Regions from separate parts of the Cobetia sp. MM1IDA2H-1 genome, predicted to be linked through region 2. Evidence: predicted binding sites of a transcription regulator. Region 2 holds the regulator's gene; each other region holds the start of a gene.
The links. Region 2 encodes FNR, which switches genes on or off when oxygen is low (the NO sensors DNR and NnrR bind a similar motif). Its sites were predicted from a motif close to TTGATNTANATCAA; they were not measured.

Region 1 (4,454 bases), 240 kb from region 2:
TCAAGCGAAAGCTTCACCATCATCCCTTGAAGTTGTGGGGTGTCGCTCCAAGGTCTTGTTCAACGGCTAGCCAGCCGGATTTTCATTCGCATGAGGCAAAGGAGTGACACACGATGTCGAGCCCGGAGCACAAGCAGAAGATCTGGAAGCTGATCAAGGATGTGAAGGTCGGCATGTTGGTGACGCAGGGTGACGGCATGCCACATGCCCGCCCGATGCACCTGGTGCAGGATGACTACGACGGCACCCTGTGGTTCTTCACGCGAGCCAGTGCCGAGAAGGTGTTTGAAGCAAAGAAGGACAGCGAGGTCTGCCTGAGCTTTTCCGATCAGGATGATGGCGTCTATGTGTCGCTGAGCGGTCATGCCAATCTGCACCGCGATCAGGGCCTGATCGACAAGTTCTGGAATCCGTTCGTGGCCGCCTGGTTCCCGGAAGGCAAGGATGACCCCGATGTCACTCTGCTGGAGGTCAATGTGCAATCCGGTGAGCACTGGAAGGCCAAGGAGAGCAAGGCGTATCAACTCTATGAGATTGCGCGCGCCAACCTCGACAAGGACCACACCCCGGACATGGGCGAGAACGAGAAATTCGGCACGGTATGAGCAGAAGCCCGAGCTCGTCATGGAGAGCTCCTTGAAGTGCCCGCGTGAGAGTTGACGCACACGGCCATGCCAGACACGACAACGCCAGCCCCGGGGCTGGCGTTGTCGTGTCTGGTCTCCTGCCGCCTGCCGAATCCTGCAGACCTGTCGTCGGTGGAGAGGATTCAAGTTCAGGACACTGAACGCCTCAAGACTTCATGTCGAGCACGATGCGCCCCTCGATCTTGCCGTCGATCATGCGCCCGAAGATGTCATTGATGTCCTCGAGCCTGCCGGTCTGAACGGTGGCCGCGACCTTGCCTTCCGCGGCGAAGTCCAGCGCCTCCTGCAGGTCCTGACGCGTACCGACGATGGAGCCACGCACCGTGATGCCGTTGAGCACCGTGGAGAAGATCGGCAGCGGGAAGTCACCCGGCGGCAGGCCGTTGAGCACCAGGGTACCGCCACGGCGCAGCATGTTCTGGGCCTGATCGAAGGCCTTGGGCGACACCGCCGTCACCAGTGCGCCGTGCGCGCCGCCGATCTCGCGCTTGATGACGGCTGCCGGATCTTCCTTCATGGCATTCACGGTCACGGTGGCCCCCAGACGGCGGGCCAGATCCAGCTTGGCATCATCGACATCCACCGCCGCCACGTTCAGGCCCATGGCGCGGGCGTACTGCACCGCCATGTGACCCAACCCGCCGATCCCCGAGATCACCACCCACTGACCGGGGCGAGTGTCGGTCATCTTGAGCCCCTTGTAGACCGTGACCCCGGCACACAGCACCGGCGCGATCTCCACGAAGCCCACGCTGTCCGGCAGACGCCCCACGTAGCCGGCATCCGCCAGCGTGTACTGGGCAAAGCCGCCATTCACCGAATAGCCGGTGTTCTGCTGGCTCTCGCACAGCGTCTCCCAACCGCCCAGACAATGCTCGCAATGGCCACAGGCCGAGTAGAGCCAGGGCACCCCGACCCGGTCGCCTTCCTTGACGTGGGTCACACCCTCGCCCACCGCCGCGATGGTCCCCACTCCCTCATGTCCCGGGATGAACGGTGGGTTGGGCTTCACCGGCCAGTCGCCATGCGCGGCGTGCAGGTCGGTGTGACAGACCCCGGAGGCGGCGACCTCGACCAGAATCTCGCCACGCCCCGGTCGCGGTACCGCGACTTCCTCGATCACCAGCGGTGCACCGAATTCACGTACCACGGCGGCTTTCATGCTGTTATCCATGATGGACTCCTCATTCATTGTCGAAAGACGAACCTTGGAAAGGCGAGCCAGAGATCAGGCGGAGAGTGCGATCCCGTCCGGTCGTGAGCGAGGGCCAGTGTTCGCGCACGCCCCGGACCTGCCTCTTCATTGAAACCAGACGCGGTGCTCCCTGCCCTGCGCCAGATCAAGCAAGTCGGATCTGGCGCGGGCATCGAGAGGAATTCCTCGAGGAGGCATCGCGGGAGGTGGATTCAGCGCCACTAGCCTCGGTGGCGCTGACGGTCAGGCCTAGAAGAAGCCGAGTGGATTGATGTCGTAGCTGACCAGCAGGTTCTTGGTCTGCTGGTAGTGTTCCAGTGCCATCTTGTGGGTCTCGCGACCGACACCGGATTTCTTGTAGCCACCGAAGGCGGCATGGGCGGGATACTGGTGGTAGCAGTTGGTCCACACGCGACCGGCCTGGATACCGCGGCCCATGCGGAAGGCGACATTCATGTCGCGACTCCAGACACCGGCGCCGAGACCGAATTCGGTGTCATTGGCGATGGCCAGCGCCTCGGCCTCGTCATGGAAGGTGGTGACGGCGACCACCGGCCCGAAGATCTCCTCCTGGAAGACACGCATGGCGTTGTTGCCCTTGAGCAGGGTCGGCTGGATGTAATAGCCATTGGCCAGCTCGTTCTCCAGCTGCTCGCTGCTGCCGCCGGTGAGCACCTCGGCACCTTCCTCGCGGGCAATGTCCATGTAGGACATGATCTTGTCGAACTGCTCGCGGGAGGCCTGGGCGCCGACCTGCACGTCGGTATCCAGCGGATTGCCGCGCTTGATGGTCTTCACGCGCTCCATCACCCGGGCCATGAAGTCGTCGTAGATGCTTTCCTGGATCAGGGCGCGTGACGGGCAGGTGCACACCTCGCCCTGATTGAAGAACGCCAGCACCAGCCCTTCGGCGGCCTTGTCGATGAACTCGGGCTCGGCATTCATGATGTCGGCAAAGTAGATGTTGGGGGACTTGCCGCCCAGCTCCACCGTGGAGGGAATGATGGTCTCCGCGGCGCACTTGAGGATGTGCGAGCCCACGGGGGTGGAACCGGTGAAGGCGATCTTGGCGATGCGCTTGCTGGTCGCCAGTGCCTGTCCGGCCTCGGCGCCGTAGCCGTTGACGATGTTGAGCACCCCTGCCGGCAGCAGGTCATTGATCAGCTCCGCCAGCACCAGGATCGAGGCCGGGGTCTGTTCCGCCGGCTTGAGCACCACGCAGTTGCCCGCCGCCAGCGCCGGGCCCAGCTTCCAGGCCGCCATCAGGATCGGGAAGTTCCACGGGATGATCTGCCCCACCACCCCCAGCGGCTCGTGGAAGTGATAGGAGACGGTATTGGCATCGATGTCCGCCGCGGTGCCCTCCTGGGAGCGCAGGCAACCGGCGAAGTAGCGGAAATGATCCGCTGCCAGCGGGATATCAGCGTTCAGCGTCTCGCGCACCGCCTTGCCGTTGTCCCAGGTCTCGGCGACCGCCAGCATCTCGAGATTCTGCTCGATGCGATCCGCGATCCTGAGCAGGATGTTGGAGCGCTCCTGCACCGAGGTCTTGCCCCAGGCGGGAGCTGCCTTGTGGGCGGCGTCCAGCGCGAGATCGATATCTTCCGCACTCGAGCGCGGGATACGGCAGAACACCTCGCCCGTCACCGGGCTGACATTGTCGAAATATTCCCCCTTGACCGGCTCGACGAAACGCCCGCCGATGTAATTGCCGTAGGTGTCCTTGAACGTGACCAGCGCGTCGGCGCTGCCCGGGGAGGCGTAGATCATGGCGAACTCCTGTGGGTCGGATTCACGAGTGGCGCTCGTGATCGACGACCTGTTGTTGTAAGTCACGTGGACAGGAGATGGCGCTCCTGTCCCTCGCCTGACCGTCAACGACTGCATCAATGACTGCATCAAGAACTGCTTGATCAGGCGACCCTCACAGTCTTGTTCACTTGTGGCATTCGCGACATGCGCCCATGGGCGGAAACCGTCTCATCCCTTGGGAGGAGAAAAGGGAGAGACCCGGCAGGCAAGAAAGATGGGACAGGAAGACAGAGGAAGAAAGGAAAGGCAGGCCATACCGCGAAGGCCGCAAGGCACGACACCACGCCATGACGTTATGCTCAGGGTAGCTATTGTCAGCAAGGTCATGATCAGGAAAGCCATGGCCTGGAACGTCATGACCAGAACATCGCCCGCCAACGACCGGCCAGGAGCCTTCATGTACCGTCTGCTGATCGCGGATGACCATCCGCTGTTCCGTGATGCCATCAGTCGTACCCTGAATCTGGCCGTCGCTGACGGCTCTACGCCAGAATACGAGCTGCTGCAGGCCGCCAGCCTCGAGGAAGCGCTCAGCGTGATCGCTCATCATGCTGACAGCCTCGACCTGCTGCTGCTGGATCTCGACCTGCCCGACAGCCACGGCCTGGAAGGCCTGGCGCGCCTGCGCGAGGAGGCAGACTGGCTGCCGGTGGCGATTCTCTCCGCCCACGAGGCGCGCGAGACGGTACTCGAGGCATTGGCGCTCGGTGCGGTGGGGTATCTGTCCAAGTCGAGTTCGGCGCAGACCCTGCGCGATGCCCTCGCACGCATGCTGGCCGGGGAGGTCTACGTGCCTGCCC
Region 2 (4,454 bases):
TCCTTGGCCACTCAACCTGTTGATGCTGGCAGTGTGGATCGCGGTCGCGTGGCTCTTCCATGTCAACTGGAAGGCAGGACCGACAGCGCGCCTGCCCGTGGCTGGCTGGTGCTTCATTGGCTGTCTGGTGATGATACTGATGCAGCATACCCTGCTGTCACTGGCGGTGCCCCTGGGCCCGCTGACATCGTTACCCATGTTCTCAGGCAGTCTGGACGCGCTGCTGCAGAGCTGGCAGAAGGGAATGCTGCCCGGCGGCATGCTGGCACTGGGCTTCATTGCCATGGCGTATCAGGCACTCTCGGGACTGACCCGCCAGCCCCTTCACTCTCACCGTCTGGCCATCATCAGCTTCTGGCTGCTGGTATTGCTGCTGCCCTGGAGCGGCGCGGCGCTGCTGCATGCCAGCGCCCTGCCCCAGTGGAGCCAGGCGCTGGGAATGGCGATGGGGCTCCTGCTGCTGGCGCCGGGACTGGCCATTCCTCTCAACGGCCTGCTGACCCTCAAGGCGGACTGGCCCTCCCTGCGCCATCATCCTCAGACCTGCCTGCTCGGCGCGGCCCTGCTCTTTCTGGCCATCAGCGTGATGGAGCATGTGGCACTGTCCATCGCCCCGCTCAACGACATGACCTTCAGCGCCGCCGGCAGCCTCTCGCCGGCCGGCACACTGGGCGTCATCGGTCTGGTCAGCGTGCTCATGCTCTACCGTCTGCGGCTGCCTGAAGCACCCTCGGCGCTGATCATGACCCACGCCTGGCTGGCCATCGCCGGCACGTTGCTCTGCATCGCTGCCAGCTGGACCACCACCCTGCTGCAGGGCAGCCTGTGGCATGCCGTAGACGCAGAGGGACAACCGCTGCACTCCCTCGCCGACGTCCTGGCGGTGGCTCGCCCGCCGATGCTGATGACGCTGGCGGGGCTGAGTTGCTGGGCACTCGGCCTGCTGCTGATGGCAGCGTATCTCCTGCGCGCCTCCCGCCGACCCATCACGCGCCCCTCTACCCAGCACGCTCGTCACCACATCGGGCATTCACATGCTCGGGGGAGGACACCGGCATGAGACACGTACTGCTCGAACGGCATCCGGGCCTGATGGCCGCGCTCTGCGTGATGGCGGCAAGTGTCGGCGCGCTGGCCCAGTTGCTGCCTCTAGGGTTTCAGGAGGCAAGGCAAGAAGTGACACCGCTGGATGCGCTGGCGCTGGAGGGACAGCGCCTTTACCTGCGGGAAGGCTGCCAGCAATGCCATACCCGAATGGTGCGGGATCTGCCGGGAGACCAGGCACGCCATGCAAGCCGGGACGCCGCCTCCCGCCACCTCATGGAGCGACCGGCCCTGTGGGGCAACGCTCGTCAAGGCCCTGACCTGAGCCGCCTCCCGGCGGAACATGATGAGGCCTGGCAACGCCTGCACCTGTACTCGCCGCGCCACAAGGTGGCGGATTCCAGCATGCCGGCCTACCCCTGGCTGTTCGAGCACGCCCTGAGCGGCGAGGGTGTCGCCGAGCGAATGCGGGCCCTGCAGGCGCTTGGCGTGCCCTACCGAGACGACGAGATCCTCGCGGCGCCCGCCCGGGTACGCGGCAAGGCCGAGGCGACCGCTCTGCTGGCCTATCTTCAACAGACGGATCCCCTTCGGCACTCATCCGCGACAGCACCCGACCCGACAGGGGAGACACTCGCCACACTGACACTGACGACAGGAGCTGCACCATGAACCTGCTGGCAAACGTCGATCTGCCACTGTTCTGGCAGGCATGGATCAGCATGCTCACGCTGGGCAGCCTGGCCTTCTGCACGCTGTTGCTTGTCGGGCTTCGCTCGCGCAGCACCTCACCCGATGATGACCTGCAGGGAGATGGGCCAGGCGACGAACACCGCATTGACGGCACCCCTCAGCCGGACAGGCCGCTGCCGCTGGTCTGGGGTCTGCTGTTTCTGCTCACACTGCTGGTCAGCATGGGGCAGATCGTCATGTCCTTGAGTGGATGATGTCACCTGGCTCTCCCGAGTCGGATGAGGCAGGGCGTCGCAACCTGCCCCTTCGGGAGGTTCTGCGTCTAGAGTCATGCAGGACATCACGACACAATCAGAATTATCTAATATAATGCGCGCGATTCACGGAGCACTTCACATCCCGCCCCACAGGACGGGAACCCGTTCTGGGAAGTGCGCCTGACAGGTATCATTGACGGACAGCACCGACAGGCAGCAGCGACTCAGTCCATGAGGATGCTGCCTCTCCGTACAGGACCATGGAATCGCCCTGTACCAGGTGTCGCACCCGGACACCCCCACCCGAAACCCGCTCCCCACGAGTTTCGGCGTAATGCCCCAGGAGAGTCACCATGACGGCCCAGACAACGGCATCCCATCGATTGCGTGCGCATGAAGCACGCTGTCAGACCTGCTCGCTCAGCTCACTGTGTCTGCCGCTGGCACTGAACATGGAAGCCATCGACCAGTTCGACTCCATCATTCGGCGCCGCGCGCCGCTCAGAAAGGGCGAGGTTCTCTTCACCCAGGGCGAGCCCTTCGACTGCGTCTTCACGGTGCGCTCGGGCAGCCTGAAACAGATCAACACCGAGAACAGTGGCACGGAGCAGCTCACCGGTTTCTTCCTGCCCAGCGAGCTGGCTGGACTGGATGCCATCGACAGCAATGCCTACCCCGGTAGCGCCGTGGCACTCGAGACCACGACCGTGTGCGAGATTCCCTTCGATCGCCTCGATGCGCTTTCCGCCCAACTGCCGGAACTGCGCACCCAGCTGTTCAAGAGCCTGAGCAAGGAGCTGCATGAGGATCGTCGGATGATGATGCTGCTGTCGCGCAAGACGGCAGATGAGCGCCTGGCCAGCTTCCTGGTCAACCTCTCTCAGCGCTTCCGTCGCCGCGGCTATTCGCCATACAGTTTCCGTCTTTCCATGTCCCGCGCCGACATCGGCAATTACCTGGGACTGGCCGTGGAAACCATCAGCCGTATCCTGACGCGTTTCCAGGCTCAGGGGCTGGTGGATATCCAGGCCCGCGAGGTCCATATCCTGCACCTGGATGGCCTGATCGAGCTGGCAGAAGGAGAGTGTCAGGGCGGTCGCTGAACGCCCGTGATGCCATCTCTCTCACCACGAAGGCCCGCCACATCCTCATGTGGCGGGCCTTCGTGTGTTCCAGACAGCGCCAGGCGGCTCGGAGACGCTCAGCGATTCTGCAGACGGTTGTAATCCAGCAACCCGGCCTCGACGGGACGATCCGAATAATTGGCACGCAGCACGCTGTCCGAGAACTGCCAGAAGCGTGGATCGGTGCGCCGCACTCCGATATCGGCCATCAGCTGTCGATAGTCCGCCTCATCCTTGAGCACAGCGACCCGCCGTGCCAATCCCTGCAGCGACTCGGGTGTCAGATGCCAGAAGGCATTCGGATAATCCCCGGCCACGCCGCGCAGCACATCCAGCGTATCGCGCTCAGGACGCCGATTGGCTTCCTCGTCGAACAGACTGGTGATGTTGGCATGAGCCGAGTTGCGCAGCACGCTGAACAACTGTGGGTGCTCGCTTCCCTCCCGTTCCAGCGCAATGATGGTGACTTCCGGCAGCAGGCTGGCCGCCAGACCACTCACCTCGCTCAAGGCCTTCAATTCGCGGCGCACGGCATCATCCTCCAGCGTCTCCAGGCTACGCTCGTGGACAAGTTCCGGCGCCAGGCGCTCGCGCAGGCGGCGCATCAGACCAATGCGCGCCTTCTCCGGTGAGGAAAGCTCTCCCGGTGTCCAGACGATATCGCTCGGGGCATCAAACTGGGGCGGCTTCTTGAACAGCAGCTTTTCCAGCCCAGAATCCACATCCTGATACCAGCTGTCATGCACTGCCTGACGCTCGCCGGCAGGCAGAAGCGCCAGCAGGTTGTTCTCGCCTTCCATGCGCAGGAAGTCCATGTACAGGCGCGTGGTCAGCTGGTGGCCGAGGTTGCCATAGACATCGAAGCCGGCCACCAGCAGGTAATGGATGCGCTCAAGCATCGGGTAATCGATCACCCAGGCCGTCTTGGGCACATTGCCGACCAGCCCTTTCATCACGGCAGCGTTGTCGAAGTGACGATAGACCGTCAGGGCGGCATTGGGGTTGTGATCGCCACCCTCGCCGCCTTGCCAGCCGCTGCCGTCCCACAACAGCTGCATGTCGAGACGCAGATTGCCGTCCTCGTAGGCCTGCATCATCAGCTTTTGCTTGGCCTGCAGATAGGCCTGCTGCTTGCGCTCGAACTTGATCCACGAGGAGATGGGCAATGCATTGCTGCTCTGCTCGGCAGGCAGGCTGAGATTCTCACCCTCCCGTGCCAGGGTGCGCTCGACCTGCGGCAGGCTGAACAGTGATGGATCGGTGAAACTGACCCAGAAGTGGTCATTGATGACGTCCACGGCCACTTGGCCACGACAGACCGGCCCCTTGATGAAGC
Region 3 (4,454 bases), 580 kb from region 2:
TCGCAATTTTCTGCCTCTTGATTTTCAGCATCCCTGCCGCCGGGTTGTCATTTTGCGCCCAGACGACAGACACGAAAACGCCCCACCGCAAGTGGAAGACAGACTTCCGTCACGGTGGGGCGTCACTCACGGGCGCGCGATTCAGCGCGTGAAGGTCAGTTCTCCGCCCTCTTCGCCGACCTGGATCACGTCACCGGGCACGAATTCACCGCCCAGCAGCGCCTGGGCCAGCGGGTTCTCGATACGGCTCTGGATGGCGCGCTTGAGCGGACGCGCACCGTAGACCGGATCGAAGCCTGCCTTGGCCAGCAGCGCCATCGCGGCATCGGTGATCTCGAAGCCGAGATCACGTTCGGCCAGCCGCGCCTTGAGCCGCTCGAGCTGAATGCCGGCGATGGAGGCGATCTGCGCCTGCCCCAACGCGTGGAAGACCACCACTTCATCGATGCGGTTGATCAGCTCCGGCCGGAAGTGATTGCCCACGACTTCCATCACCGCCGTCTTCATGTCGTCGTACTGGAAGGCCGCCTTGCGATCGACACTCTCTTGCGTGTCTTCCTCGTCCGCCAGCTCGCCATTGAGACCGCTCATGCGCTGGATCATCTCGGACCCCAGATTCGAGGTCATCACGATCACGGTATTGCGGAAGTCGACGGTACGCCCCTGCCCATCGGTCAGGCGGCCATCTTCCAATACCTGCAGCAGGATGTTGAAGACATCTGGATGCGCCTTCTCGACCTCATCGAGCAACAGCACGGAGTACGGCTTGCGACGTACCGCCTCGGTCAGATAGCCACCCTCTTCATAGCCGACATAGCCGGGAGGCGCGCCGATCAGACGAGCCACCGAGTGCTTCTCCATGAACTCGGACATGTCGATGCGCACCATCGCCTCTTCGGTATCGAACAGGAAGCTGGCCAGCGACTTGCAGAGCTCCGTCTTGCCGACCCCGGTCGGGCCGAGGAACAGGAAGGAGCCATTGGGACGATTCGGGTCCGACAGCCCGGCGCGTGAGCGACGCACCGCATTGGCCACCGCGATCACCGCCTCGTCCTGACCGATCACCTTCTCGTGCAGCGCCTCTTCCATGCGCAGCAGCTTGTCGCGCTCGCCTTCGAGCATCTTGGAGACCGGAATGCCGGTCCAGCGCGAGACGACCTCGGCAATCTCCTCCTCGGTGACATTGGAGCGCAGCAGCACGTGGGCGGAGGTATCCGCCTCGCCTTCGCCGGCTTCGCTGATCTGCTTCTCGAGCCCCGGAATCACGCCGTACTGCAGTTCCGACATGCGGCTGAGGTCGCCGGCACGCCGCGCCTGTTCCAGATCGATGCGCGCCTGTTCCAGTTCGGCCTTGAACTGCGCTGCCCCCTGGATACTGGCCTTCTCGGCCTTCCAGACCTCATCGAGATCGGCGTATTCGCGTTCCAGCTCCGCGATCTGGTCCTCAAGCGCGCCGAGACGCTTGAGTGCCGCTTCGTCGGTCTCCTTCTTGAGGGCTTCACGCTCCATCTTGAGCTGGATCAGACGGCGGTCGAGACGGTCCATCTCCTCCGGCTTGGAGTCCAGCTCCATGCGGATGCGTGACGCGGCTTCATCGATCAGGTCGATCGCCTTGTCCGGCAGCTGACGGTCCGTGATGTAGCGCGATGAGAGGCGCGCGGCCGCAATGATCGCACTGTCAGTGATATCCACCCCATGGTGCACCTCGTAGCGTTCCTTCAAGCCACGCAGGATGGCGATGGTGTCCTCCTCGCTGGGCTGATCCACCTGCACCTTCTGGAAACGACGCTCCAGCGCGGCATCCTTCTCGATGTACTGGCGATACTCGTCAAGCGTGGTGGCACCGACACAGTGCAGCTCGCCACGCGCCAGCGCCGGCTTGAGCATGTTGCCGGCATCCATCGCGCCCTCGGCCTTGCCCGCGCCGACCATGGTGTGCAGCTCATCGATGAACAGGATGACCTGGCCTTCTTCCTGCGACAGCTCCTTGAGGACGGACTTGAGGCGCTCCTCGAACTCACCGCGGAACTTGGCCCCCGCCAGCAGCGAGCCCATGTCGAGAGACAGCACACGCTTGTTCTTGAGGCCTTCCGGCACCTCGCCATTGACGATACGGCTGGCCAGCCCCTCGACGATGGCGGTCTTGCCGACACCGGGCTCACCGATCAACACCGGGTTGTTCTTGGTGCGACGCTGAAGGACCTGAATCGTGCGACGAATCTCCTCGTCACGCCCGATCACCGGATCGAGCTTGCCGTCGCGCGCACGCTGGGTGAGGTCCATCGTGTACTTGTTGAGTGCCTCTCGATTGTTCTCGGCGTCGGCATCTCCCACCGCCTCGCCACCGCGCAGTGCATCGATGGCGGAGGTCAGGGCGGGCTTCTTGATGCCCGAGGAGGTGAACAACTTGCCGAGATCACCGCCCAGCTCCAGCGCGGCCAGCAACGCGAGCTCGGAAGCGATGTATTGATCGCCGCGTTTCTGGGCTTCGCGGTCGGCCAGATTCAGAAGCTTGCCGAGCGCCTGGGAAGGCGCGACATTGCCGTCGAACTGGGACACGGTGGGCAGGTCATCCAGTTGACGCTTGAGCCCGCTCATCAAGCTGGTGGCATCACCGCCCGCCTTGTTGACCAACGCCTTGAGACCGCCATCGCGGTCCTCCAGCAGGGCCAGCAGCAGGTGCTGGGGATGGATTTCATTGTGGCCTCGCCCGACGGCGAGCGACTGGGCATCCGCAAGCGCGTTCTGCAGCTTGCTGGTGAGTTTGTCGATGCGCATGGTGCCTTCTCCTGAGAGTCATGGCGGTACTCCTCTTCTCAGGAGCTTCGCCTGTAACATTTCGTATCTAACCCTAGAGATGGGGGGCTGGGGGGTCGCTTTCAAGGCGTGATTTGCGGCAACGCAGCATGTTGTCCGCGAAGCATGATCCAGATCAGGTTCCCCTGCAGCAGGTTGGCCCTCAGCGCCTGAAGATGTCGCCAGGGGCTTCCGCTCGACACGGAAAAGCGCCCCGCCAACCTGAGTGATCAGGTCAACGGGGCGCTTTCGTCTTTCGGCTTGCCGAGCGTCGGTGCATCGCGGCGGCCAGGTCTCCACTTCATGCTATCAGCGCAGCCAGATCACCGTGGCCATTCGCCCCGTCACGCCATCATCACGGCGATGGGAGTAGAAGCGCGATTCCGAGGCGGTACAGAAGTGACCGCCACTGACATGGCCGACCCCCGCACGCTCCAGCCGCAGGCGAGCCAGCTTGTAGAGGTCGCCCATGTAGTGGCCCAGCCGATAGGGGCTGGATTCGAAGGCGTCGTCGGCCTCGGGGAGATCCGCGATAAAGGCGTCACGCACCTCGGGGCCGACCTCGAACTGGGCATTGGAGATCGCCGGGCCCAGCCAGGCCATCAGCTCGCCCGGGTCATCTCCAAGACGAGCGACAGTGGCTTCCAGCACACCTTCCACCAGGCCACGCCAGCCCGCATGCGCCACCCCGACCCGCGTCCCCTGACGATCACAGAACAGCACCGGCAGGCAGTCCGCCGTCATCACCACGCAGGCCTGCCCCGTACCGGTACTGATGCAGGCGTCAGCACGTGGTGGCACCGCCTCATGGCGCTCATCGGCGTGACAGACGTCAAAGGCATCCACCACCTGAGTCCCATGCACCTGATCCAGCCACGCCAGTGGACGACCATCATCGACCTCCGCCGCGAGCAGATCACGCACCCGCGCGACCATCGCCGGATCATCCCCGACATGCCGCGCCGGATTGAAGCCAGCGTATGGCCCCTGACTCGGGCCACTCTCACGCGTGGTCACGAAGGCCTGCACCGGACTGGGTGCTGGCCAGTCCGGCAGAATCAGGGTCGGGCGTAGACTGTCGTCGTGCATAACCTCTCCTGGCGCGATGGGATACGCGAACCGAGCCCCTCAGCGGGCGATGTCTTCCTTGAGATAGTCGATCAAGACCAGCATGTCACCCGGCATCTCGGCGCGGAATTCGACTTCCTTGCCCGTGATCGGGTGGATGAAGGCGAGGCGACGGGCATGCAGCGCCTGACGCGGGAACTGACGCAGCAGCTCCTTGAGCGGGTCACTGGCCCCCGGCGGAAGCTTCAGACGGCCTCCGTAGACCGGGTCCCCGATCAGTGGATAGCGCTGGTGCGCCATGTGCACACGGATCTGGTGGGTACGCCCGGTTTCCAGCTTGCAGCGGATATGGGTATGGCCCCGGAAGCGCTCCACCACGCGAAAATGCGTGATCGCCATCTTGCCGCTATGGGTCACGGCCTGACGCTTGCGATCCTTGGGGTGACGCCCGATGGGCGCATCCACGGTACCGCCCGCCGTCAGCACACCGGTCACGACGGCATCGTACTCGCGAGACACGGTACGCGCCTGCAGCTGCTCGACCAGGTCCGCCTGGGCGGTCAGCGACTTGGCGACCACCATCAGGCCAC
Region 4 (4,454 bases), 940 kb from region 2:
CATGCACGGCTCGGACAATCCTGCGACGCGTGTTGAATGCGCAGACACAGGAGTTGCCGATCAGCGACTATCACTTCACCAGCAGGCTAACTATCATAGGGCGATCCATCGCTGGGTCCTGCGGCAGGGATTGCCCGTGACTCACCTCCCCTCTTTCGCTCGTGAACTTGCCATGACCTCCTTTTCCCGTCACTCCCTGTCCAGCGCCTCTCGGGGCCCACGTGCCACGGCGCCCCGTGGCCATGCCGACTACTGTGACCCCCCCCTGGGGAATCTGCTGGATTACCACGGCCTGAACCGGTTCGAGGCCCTGTGGCACGTGGCCGCCCAGGACGTTGATGCCCCTAACCGTGAGCGCGGAGGCATCTCGACGGTCTCGCTGCTCACTCTCGAGGACGAGCAGGGCCAGACACATCGCCTCTACCTCAAGCGCCAGACCAACCATCTGGGCCGCAGCCTGTCACGCCCACTGGGCGAGCCGACCTTCTCGCGCGAGTGGCGTGCCATCCGCCACTATCACGCGCTGGGCATTCCTTCGGTGGATGCCGGCTGGTATGGCGAGCGCCGCACCGGCAAGGAATGGCGCGCCATCCTGATCACCTTCGATCTCGACGGCCGCGATGATCTGGACCACTGGCATGCACGCTGGCCGGCGCTGGACGATACCCGACGCACGCAAGTCATCACTGCCAGCGCACGTCTCGTGCGACAGATTCATCAGGCCGGCATGATGCACGGCTGCCTGTTCCCCAAGCATCTGTTCCTCAGCCGCCCACAGCCCGCCGCCGACGGTACCAGCGCCATGCAGGAACAGATGGATGCCGTCATCATCGACCTGGAGAAGACCCGACGCTTCGTGCTGCGCCGTCACGAGTGCCAGCGCGACCTCTACGTGTTGTGGCGCCGCCTCAAGGCCTGGCAGGCAGCGGAGTGGCGAGAGTTTCTGGCCGTCTACCTCGACTGTCCCGCGCAGAGTGACGAGGTCAGTCGATGGCTCAACGAGCTTGAAGCACGTGCCCAGCGCAAGCGTCGCTGAATTCCCACACTGGTGGGCGCATCACGCATTGCGTAGCATGCGCTCACCTCACGAGCCGCCTACGACCAACGTCTCATGAATCTGTCGTGAAAATGAACGGCCCTGTCGCTGTCCTGCGCCACCTCCAGTCTCATCCTCGAGACATGCACCTTTTCTGAAATAATCGGTAACATCCGCTAACAAGACGTCAAATATGTTTTCAAACATTGTTCTAAAAAAATGCTTGCCAAAAAGAACAGTGTTTTTTATAGTTCATCTCGTCCCCTGAACAAGGCAGCCTTGCCACACTCGGTACATCCCCCGAGTTCGCCAGGCACCGCCGACAGGAAGCCCCCGAGGCCACAAGCTTCAAGGAGAACATCACATGAAAACCATCAAGATCCTGACTGCTACCGTCATCGCCGGCACCATGGCAATGGGTGCACAATCTGCACTGGCCTACGGCAAGGGCGACATCTTCCTGCGCGGCGGCGTTGCCAAGGTCGACGGCAAGAGCAACAACGGCAATGGCCTGATCGCCAAGGATGAATCCGGTTTCGCCGGCTCCGTGGGCTACATGTTCCACGACAACCTGGCAGTTGCCCTGCAGTCCACTGAAGCATTCAGCACCGACTGGAAAAACAGCGACGGTGGCTTCGATCAGATGCCGATCAATCTGATGCTGCAGTACTACCCGCTGGGCGGTACCGAAGCTCGCGTTCAGCCTTACGCTGGCGTCGGCCTGAACTACACCCACTTCTCCGGTGAGTCTGCCGGTGGCCAGAGCATGGACATCGACGACAGCTACGGTGCTGCTGCCGAGCTGGGTGTTGACCTCAACATCAACGAATCCTGGGCCGTCAATGGCTTCGCTCGTTACGCTGACGTCAAGGCCGACACCAAGATCAACGGCCAGGACGTGAACGACACCGAGCTGGACCCGGTCACCGTCGGTGCCGGTGTCACCTACCGCTTCTAAGTGCTGAAACACGCACTGACGAGCCGCGCCGAGCCATGACGCATCAGGGGTGATCCCCTTGCCTCATTGACGACGCACAAGAACGCCGCAGGCCTCAGGGCCTGCGGCGTTCTTGCATGCGCGGACAGTCGGCGAGACAGACGGAACTTGATTTGAATCAAGTGTGACGGACCCTTGTCGGACATGACGGCAAACCCTTGTCATGGATCAATTTTTCGTCGACATGAGCTCCTAGACTGACATCTCCTTTCTCACCCCCTGTCACTTCGGGAGCGAACATGTCAGCCGCACAGTCCTTCTTGCCCTTCTCCTTCTGCCGGTCCTCTTCACGCCCGCTGCGCATGGCGGCGATCACGGCCGCACTCACGCTGACTGCCACGTCGGCTGTCGCTGCGCCGTTCTCGTCGACTGACTCAGGCCTCGAGAACCTCGATTATGGTGCCGGCCAGTTCTGGACTCGCGTGGGTGTCGCCAAGGTCTCGCCTAAGAGCGACAACGGTCGCATCGATGCCATCGGTGCCGACGTGGACGTCGATGATGACAGCGCCTTCGCCTTCACTCTGGGGTATCGCTTCACCGATACCCTGGGGATCGAGCTGCTGGCCGCGCAGAATTTCGAGCATGACATCTCGCTAAATGGCCAGAAGGCCGGCTCCGTCGATCATCTGCCACCGACCCTGACACTGCAGTACTACCCCCTCGGTGGACGCGACTCCCGCATCCAGCCGTACATCGGTGCAGGCGTCAATTACACCCACTTCTCCGATGAAACCCTCGATGACGGCACCAAGCTCGAGATGGATGACAGCTGGGGCGCGGCCGCACAGATCGGTGTCGACCTGGTCATCAATGAGCATTGGGCGGCCAACGTCGCTGCCTGGTATCTGGATATCGATTCCGATGTCACCGTGGCGGGCAGCGTCAACGACAAGGTCGAGATCGACCCGATCGTGACCATGGCCGGTATCAGCTATCGCTTCTGAGTCGCGCATCTGACTGGCCACAGACGACAACGCCCCGCCAGCCCATCACGGGCCGGCGGGGCGTTGTGCTTTCAGGGCGAATCAGCGCGAGGCGGCCTGCCCGCTGCTCGGTGCCGACGTCTCGGGCGCTGACGGCGACGTGTCGTCAGCCGGCGCCCTGGCTACCTTGCCCGGACGGGGGCGATCCAGCACCAGTCCCAGCACGACCAGCGCCGCTCCCACCACCATCAAGGCGGTCCACTGCTCATCGAACAGCCACCAGGCCATCAGCGCGGCACACGGTGGCACCAGGAAGAAGGTACGTGCGACCTGGTGGGCCTCGCCACGTTCGAGCATCAGCATCAGCAACCAGATGGCACCCACCGAGATGGCGATCACCAGCCAGGCGAGGGTCAGCAGCAGACGAGACGTCGGGTCGAAGGCGAAGCTACCTACGCTGCTGGCTGCGATGAGGAAGACACAGCCCGCTCCCAGATACTGGAATACCAGCCCCTCCACCAGCCCCATCCGACCACCGACACGCTTCTGCCACAGCGTCGAGCTGGACACGCCGATGAGCGCCACCAGACACCACAGCAGGCCGATCATCGGCCACTCGAGCGTAGCGCTTGCGGCGCCTGCCCCCTGAAGCATGCCCGCCCCCAGCACCAGACTGACGCCAATCGCGCCACACCCCAGCCCCAGCCACTGCCTGGCGCCCAGACGGATACCGAACAGCGGCAGTGACAGCGCAGCCGTCACCAGAGGGTGCAGGCTGACCAGCAAGGCCGTCAGCCCCGCGGGCAGCCCGGCCTTGACCGCCGCGAACACGCCACCCAGATAGGCGCCGTGCAACAGCATGCCGATGCCCATCTGAGCCAGCTTGTCATGGCGCTGCCCCCACTGGCGCGGCTTGCGGCGTATCCACAGGATCAGCCCCAGCACCGGCAGTACCAGCAGGCTGCGCACCAGCAGCAGCGTGAAAGGCTCAGCATCCAGGGTGCCGAAACGTGCGGCGATGAACCCGGTGGCGAACAGGAAGACGAAGGTCAGCGGCATCCACATCAGATTGACTCCAGAGCACGAGAGGCGGGACCTCACTGTCCCGAGGAGCGCTCACACCGAGCGCGTCATGCATCGCCGGCGTGATGTGACATGAGCTTGCCGCGAAGGCACCAGGGGATACAAGATACAGAGAATGGCTTTTTCAGGGGATACAGTCCGCATGAGTGGCACTCAAGACCTTCCATCAACGCCGCGCTACCAACAGCTGGCGACGCGCTTGAAAGCCGAGATGGCCACGGGGCAACTCGTCCCCGGACAACGGCTGCCCTCATTGCGCCGCCAGGCGGCCCTGTCAGGACTGGGACTCAACAGCGTGATCCGCGCCTATGGTGAGCTGGAATCCGCCGGCTTCCTCGTGGCTGTCCCGCGCCGGGGATTTCAGGTCGCGGCCGCAGCGGCGCCTCCCTCTTCCGCCAGCCGCGATCACGATGCC

Region 1: the regulator FNR is predicted to act here: its motif matches at 1,978-1,991, upstream of adhP (alcohol dehydrogenase AdhP).
Region 3: the regulator FNR is predicted to act here: its motif matches at 2,923-2,936, upstream of clpB (ATP-dependent chaperone ClpB).
Region 4: the regulator FNR is predicted to act here: its motif matches at 2,142-2,155, upstream of BOH68_RS05390 (OmpW/AlkL family protein).

The regions. Positions count from the first base shown of each region.
Region 1 is NZ_CM133225.1:556,605-561,058, reverse strand. It holds gene BOH68_RS02435 (pyridoxamine 5'-phosphate oxidase family protein) at 114-605, shown strand; gene adhP (alcohol dehydrogenase AdhP) at 793-1,821, opposite strand; gene exaC (acetaldehyde dehydrogenase ExaC) at 2,092-3,612, opposite strand; gene BOH68_RS02420 (response regulator) at 4,052-4,454, shown strand, end outside.
Region 2 is NZ_CM133225.1:313,482-317,935, reverse strand. It holds gene BOH68_RS01450 (cbb3-type cytochrome c oxidase subunit I) at 1-1,060, shown strand, start outside; gene BOH68_RS01445 (cbb3-type cytochrome c oxidase subunit II) at 1,057-1,716, shown strand; gene BOH68_RS01440 (hypothetical protein) at 1,713-1,991, shown strand; gene fnr (fumarate/nitrate reduction transcriptional regulator Fnr) at 2,348-3,097, shown strand; gene BOH68_RS01430 (fatty acid cis/trans isomerase) at 3,196-4,454, opposite strand, start outside.
Region 3 is NZ_CM133225.1:3,910,368-3,914,821, forward strand. It holds gene clpB (ATP-dependent chaperone ClpB) at 142-2,778, opposite strand; gene pgeF (peptidoglycan editing factor PgeF) at 3,106-3,885, opposite strand; gene rluD (23S rRNA pseudouridine(1911/1915/1917) synthase RluD) at 3,925-4,454, opposite strand, start outside.
Region 4 is NZ_CM133225.1:1,253,478-1,257,931, reverse strand. It holds gene BOH68_RS05400 (lipopolysaccharide kinase InaA family protein) at 173-1,036, shown strand; gene BOH68_RS05395 (OmpW/AlkL family protein) at 1,401-1,994, shown strand; gene BOH68_RS05390 (OmpW/AlkL family protein) at 2,273-2,977, shown strand; gene BOH68_RS05385 (DMT family transporter) at 3,059-4,021, opposite strand; gene BOH68_RS05380 (aminotransferase-like domain-containing protein) at 4,182-4,454, shown strand, end outside.